2 regions of the Streptomyces sp. MB09-01 genome follow, and region 2 is predicted to be linked to the other one. Evidence: predicted binding sites of a transcription regulator. Region 2 holds the regulator's gene; the other holds the start of a gene.
What was found. Region 2 encodes HrcA, which represses chaperone genes, less so after heat shock. Its sites were predicted from a motif close to TTNGCACTCNGNNNNNCNGAGTGCNAA; they were not measured.
Positions count from the first base shown of each region.

Region 1: the regulator HrcA is predicted to act here: its motif matches at 1,971-1,997, upstream of groL (chaperonin GroEL).

Region 1 covers NZ_JARAYQ010000062.1:15,722-18,926, reverse strand. Annotated here, with positions in the region: gene thrC (threonine synthase) at 1-841, shown strand, start outside; gene PV721_RS15600 (MoaD/ThiS family protein) at 878-1,156, shown strand; gene PV721_RS15595 (cold-shock protein) at 1,571-1,777, shown strand; gene groL (chaperonin GroEL) at 2,128-3,205, shown strand, end outside.
Region 2 covers NZ_JARAYQ010000001.1:115,310-118,514, reverse strand. Annotated here, with positions in the region: gene dnaJ (molecular chaperone DnaJ) at 1-710, opposite strand, end outside; gene hrcA (heat-inducible transcriptional repressor HrcA) at 711-1,727, opposite strand; gene PV721_RS00490 (MBL fold metallo-hydrolase) at 1,876-2,601, shown strand; gene PV721_RS00485 (DUF3097 domain-containing protein) at 2,630-3,205, shown strand, end outside.

The sequences.
Region 1 (3,205 bases), on a different contig from region 2:
CTCCACCGGCAACCTGGCCGGCGCCGTCGGCGCCGCGGCCGCCCGGGCCGGCTTCCGCTCCTGCGTGTTCATCCCGCACGACCTGGAGCAGGGCAAGGTCGTCATGGCCGGCGTGTACGGCGGCGACCTGGTCGGCATCGAGGGCAACTACGACGACGTCAACCGCTTCTGCTCCGAGCTCATCGGCGACCCGCTGGGCGAGGGCTGGGGCTTCGTCAACGTCAACCTGCGCCCGTACTACGGAGAGGGCTCCAAGACCCTCGCGTACGAGATCTGCGAACAGCTCGGCTGGCAGCTGCCCGACCAGCTCGTGATCCCGATCGCGTCCGGCTCGCAGCTGACGAAGATCGACAAGGGCCTGCAGGAGCTGATCAAGCTCGGCCTCGTCGAGGACAAGCCGTACAAGATCTTCGGCGCCCAGGCCGAGGGCTGCTCCCCGGTGTCGACCGCCTTCAAGGCCGGTCACGACGTGGTCCGCCCGCAGAAGCCGAACACCATCGCCAAGTCCCTCGCGATCGGCAACCCGGCGGACGGGCCGTACGTCCTCGACATCGCCCGCCGCACCGGCGGTTACGTCGAGGACGTGAACGACGAGCAGGTCGTCGAGGCCATCAAGATCCTCGCGCAGACCGAGGGCATCTTCGCCGAGACCGCGGGCGGCGTGACCGTCGGCGTGACGAAGAAGCTCATCGAGAACGGGCAGCTCGACCCGACGCTGACCACCGTCGTCCTCAACACCGGCGACGGCCTGAAGACCCTGGAGGCGGTGGCCGCGGACAGCGGGCAGACCGCCACCATCCGCCCGAGCCTGGACGCGTTCCGCGCCGCCGGCCTGGCCTGACCATCTCCCCTGCTCTACCGGAAAGGCAGTAGCGCCATGAGCGTCAACGTCCGCATCCCCACCATCCTGCGCACCTACACCGGCGGTCAGGCCGAGGTGCCCGCCGAGGGCGCGACCCTCGCCGAGGTCATCCAGTCCCTGGAGGCGAGCCACCCGGGCATCGCCGCGCGCGTCCTGGACGACCAGGGCAAGCTGCGCCGTTTCGTGAACGTCTACGTCAACGACGACGACGTGCGCTTCGAGGGCGGGCTGGAGGCGAAGACGCCGGACGGCGCCGGCGTCTCGATCATCCCGGCCGTCGCGGGCGGCTGCTGATCCTGTCGCACCCTTTGCCACCTGATAGGTGACACGCGCAAACCGAAATTGCCCCCTCCGCTAAAAGCGGAGGGGGCAATTCTGCTTGATTGGGCGCGGTAGAGTTGGGGAAGTCCCCTCCGCCGGACTTGCCCGCTGCATATGAACGGGTCGCGTGAGGGTCGACATCGGGTCAATGTGCAAGTGCGGTATGGGGCTTTGGCGAGATATGTCGGGCCCGAGTTGCCCTGGAGTATGGCAAATTTTCACTCTATTTCAATGTTTCCCCGTGTCCAGAATTCTCGTCGGATTGACCTGTTGCAGACAGCACTCGCGCAGATACATTCAGCCTCGGTCGACGCGTTCCGACGCAAGTTCTGACCCGGGAACGCGAAGTGCGTTCCCGCGCAAGGGCCAGTAATAGGGGAGTTAGGCATGGCTCAGGGCACCGTCAAGTGGTTCAACGCGGAGAAGGGCTACGGCTTCATCGCGGTCGACGGTGGTGCGGATGTGTTCGTCCACTACAGCGCCATCCAGATGGACGGGTACCGCACCCTTGAAGAGGGTCAGCGGGTCGAGTTCGAGATCTCGCAGGGCCAGAAGGGTCCGCAGGCGGACATGGTCAAGCTCGCGCTCGGCTAGTCCTGGAGCGATCGACCACCGACGCACAGTGTTCAACGAAGACCTGCAAGACCATACGAGGGGCCCACATCCTGGACACGGGATGCGGGCCCCTCGTACGTGCGCCCGCCCCGGGCCCGGCCCGTGCCCGGCACCGGCGGGGCGTTGGCCCAAGCCGCTTGCACTCGGAGGGGTCGAGTGCTAATCATTGGCGTTAGCACTCTCCCGGTGAGAGTGCTACTGAACGAGGACCGGGTCGGTGAGGCCCGCAGGGTCCGGTGGGAAGGAACCGCCGGGCACGCAGGCCGTCCGTCGCGGGCGCGGGCGCGGTCCTGGGAGCAATCCACCGCTGTCCGGGAGGACCACTTCAGATGGCCAAGATCATTGCGTTCGACGAGGAGGCCCGTCGCGGCCTCGAGCGTGGGATGAACCAGCTCGCCGACGCCGTCAAGGTCACCCTTGGCCCCAAGGGTCGCAACGTCGTCCTTGAGAAGAAGTGGGGCGCCCCCACGATCACCAACGATGGTGTCTCCATCGCCAAGGAGATCGAGCTCGAGGACCCGTACGAGAAGATCGGCGCCGAGCTGGTCAAGGAAGTCGCCAAGAAGACGGACGACGTCGCCGGCGACGGTACGACCACCGCCACCGTGCTGGCCCAGGCGCTCGTCCGCGAGGGCCTGCGCAACGTAGCCGCCGGCGCCAACCCGATGGCCCTCAAGCGTGGTATCGAGAAGGCCGTCGAGGCCGTCTCCGCCGCCCTGCTCGCCCAGGCCAAGGATGTCGAGACCAAGGAGCAGATCGCTTCCACGGCCTCCATCTCCGCCGCCGACACCCAGATCGGCGAGCTCATCGCCGAGGCCATGGACAAGGTCGGCAAGGAAGGCGTCATCACCGTCGAGGAGTCGCAGACCTTCGGTCTGGAGCTCGAGCTCACCGAGGGCATGCGCTTCGACAAGGGCTACATCTCGGCGTACTTCGCCACCGACATGGAGCGCATGGAGTCGTCCCTCGACGACCCGTACATCCTGATCGTCAACTCCAAGATCGGCTCGGTCAAGGACCTGCTGCCGCTCCTGGAGAAGGTCATGCAGTCCGGCAAGCCGCTGCTGATCATCGCCGAGGACGTCGAGGGCGAGGCCCTGTCGACCCTGGTCGTCAACAAGATCCGCGGCACCTTCAAGTCCGTCGCCGTCAAGGCCCCGGGCTTCGGCGACCGCCGCAAGGCCATGCTCGGTGACATCGCCATCCTCACGGGCGGCACGGTCATCTCCGAGGAGGTCGGCCTCAAGCTGGAGAACGCCGGTCTCGACCTGCTCGGCCGCGCCCGCAAGGTCGTCATCACCAAGGACGAGACCACCATCGTCGACGGTGCCGGTGACAGCGACCAGGTTGCCGGTCGCGTGAACCAGATCCGCGCCGAGATCGAGAACTCCGACTCGGACTACGACC
Region 2 (3,205 bases):
TCGCCCTCGCCCGCGAGCTGGATCCGGGTGCCGTTCTCGACGCCGGCCGGGATCTTGACCGTGAGGCTGCGGCGGGAGCGGACCCGTCCGTCGCCCGCGCACTCGGGGCACGGGGTCGGGACCACGGTGCCGAAGCCCTGGCACTGCGGGCAGGGCCGCGAGGTCATGACCTGGCCGAGGAAGGAACGGGTGACCTGCGAGACCTCACCGCGCCCACGGCACATGTCACACGTCTGCGCGGCGGTGCCGGGAGCGGCGCCCTCGCCGGAGCAGGTGGTGCAGACGACGGCAGTGTCGACCTGGATGTCCTTGGTCGTCCCGAAGGCCGCCTCGTCCAGCTCCAGGTCCAGGCGGATCATGGCGTCCTGGCCGCGCCGGGTCCGCGAGCGCGGGCCGCGCTGCTGACTCTGGCCGAAGAAGGCGTCCATGATGTCGGAGAAGTTGCCGAAGCCGCCCGCCCCGAAGCCGCCCGCGCCGCCGCCTCCGCCCGAGGAGGACAGCGGGTCGCCGCCGAGGTCGTAGACCTGCTTCTTCTGCGGGTCCGAGAGGACCTCGTAGGCGGCGTTGATCTCCTTGAAACGCTCTTGCGTCTTGGGATCGGGGTTCACATCCGGGTGCAGCTCGCGCGCGAGCCGACGGAATGCCTTCTTGATCTCGTCCTGCGATGCGTCGCGGCGCACGCCGAGAACGGCGTAGTAGTCCGTGGCCACTTACGACTCCGCCAGGATCTGTCCGACGTAACGTGCCACTGCGCGTACCGCTCCCATCGTTCCGGGGTAGTCCATGCGGGTCGGTCCGACCACGCCGAGTTTGGCGACTGTTTCGCCGCCCGAACCGTAACCGACCGAGACGACGGACGTGGAGTTCAGTCCCTCGTAGGCATTCTCATGCCCGATCCGTACGGCCATTCCCGACTCGTTGGCCTCGCCGAGCAGCTTGAGGAGCACGACCTGCTCCTCCAGCGCCTCGAGCACCGGCCTGATCGTCAGGGGAAAATCGTGTCCGAAGCGGGTGAGATTGGCGGTGCCGCCGATCATCAGCCGCTCTTCGGCTTCCTCGACCAGGGTTTCGAGGAGGGTGGAGAGCACGGTGGAGACGGTGCCCCGGTCCTCCGCCTCGAAGGATTCGGGCAGGTCCTGGACGAGCGGGGGCACATCGGTGAAGCGTCGTCCGACGACCCGGCTGTTGAGCCGGGCCCGCAGGTCGGCGAGCGAGGTCTCGCTGAAGGGGCTCGGGCAGTCGATGAGCCGCTGCTCGACCCGCCCGGTGTCCGTGATCAGTACGAGCATCAGGCGCGCGGGAGCGAGCGAGAGCAGCTCCACGTGCCGGACGGTCGACCGGGTCAGGCTAGGGTACTGGACGACCGCGACCTGACGGGTGAGCTGCGCGAGCAGCCGCACCGTGCGGCCGACGACGTCGTCGAGGTCGACGGCGCCGTCGAGGAAGTTCTGGATGGCCCGGCGCTCGGGCGTCGACAGCGGCTTGACCCCCGCCAGCTTGTCGACGAAGAGGCGGTAGCCCTTGTCGGTGGGGATCCGGCCCGCGCTGGTGTGGGGCTGGGCGATGTAGCCCTCGTCCTCCAGCACGGCCATGTCGTTGCGCACGGTCGCGGGCGAGACGCCGAGCCGGTGCCGCTCGGTGAGCGCCTTGGAGCCGACCGGCTCCTCCGTCCCGACGTAGTCCTGGACGATGGCGCGCAGCACTTCGAGTCTGCGTTCGCTGAGCATCGCGCGCACACCTCCAGCTGTGGTCCGTTGCCGTGTTCTGCCGTGTTGGTTGGCACTCTGTCCGTTCGAGTGCCAGAGATCCCCCGCTCAGTGTACGGCCGGGCGGTAAGCCCCTGGCAAGGGAGGCCCGCCAGGGTAGCGTCGCCCCATGGACGTGCGCTGGGAAGAGGAAGGCTGGGAACGGCTGACCGGACGGGCCGGCCGGCGACGCCTGCCTGTGTGGGACTGCACCGTGGGGCTGGTGGTGGGGGACGAGTCGGTGCTCCTCATCGACCCCGGTTCGTGTGTCCGGGAGGGCGCTCAGGTGCGGGCCGAGGCGGAGCGGCTGACGGGCCGGCGCGTGACCCATATCGCATTCACACACGGCCATTTCGATCACGTGCTCGGCGCGGCGGCCTTCGCCGGGGCCGAGGTGTTCGGGGCGGTCGGTCTGGACGCGCTGCTGTCGACGGGCCGCGAGGAGCTGCGCGGGGACGCGGTGCGGCACGGCCTGGCGGAAGCGGAGGCGGCCGAGGCGGTGGACCGGCTGGTGACGCCGAAGCACCTGGTGTCGGGCGAGTGGACGCTGGACCTGGGCGGGCTGCAGGTGCTGCTGGCCAATGTGGGTCCCGGGCACACCGGGCACGACCTGGCCGTCTTCGTGCCGGGCGGGCGCGAGACGGTGTTCTGCGGGGACCTGGTCGAGGAGTCGGGCGACCCCTCGGCGGGTCCGGACGCGGCGCCCCGGCAGTGGCCCGCCGCCCTGGACCGGCTGCTGGCGCTCGGCGGCGACGACGCACTGTACGTGCCGGGTCACGGAGCGGTGGTCACGGCAGGCTTCGTCCGTGCGCAACGCGCCACACTGGCAGCCCGTTTCGGCGTGTCGGAGACATGACGCGGGCGGCTCTCCTACTGTCGGCCGGATGCGCGAGTACTCCCCCGACCTGACCCCGCAGTGGAAGCGTCCCAAGGCAGTGCCGGAGGTGGCGGCCGAGCCCGATCTGGTGGTCGAGGTGGCGGGTACGGACTTCTGCGGCGCGGTGGTGGCGTGCGAGGCGGGCACGGTGACCCTGGAGGACCGCTTCGGCAAGCGACGGGTGTTCCCGATGGAGCCGCGCGGGTTCCTGCTGGACGGAGCCGTGGTCACCCTCACGCGCCCCTCGCGCGGCCCCTCCGCTCCCCGCCTCACCGCCTCGGGCTCCATCGCCGTCCCGGGGGCCCGGGCGCGGGTGGCGCGGGCCGGACGGATCTACGTGGAGGGCCGCCACGACGCCGAGCTGGTCGAGCGGGTCTGGGGCGACGACCTGCGGATCGAGGGCGTGGTGGTGGAGTACATGGAGGGCATCGACGACCTCCCGGCCATCGTGGCGGACTTCGCCCCGGCCCCGGACGCCCGGCTGGGGATCCTGGTGGACCACCTGGTGCCGGGCTCGAAGGAGTCCCGTATCGCGGCGTCGGTGACCTCGCCGGACGTCCTGGTCGTGGGCCACCCGTACATC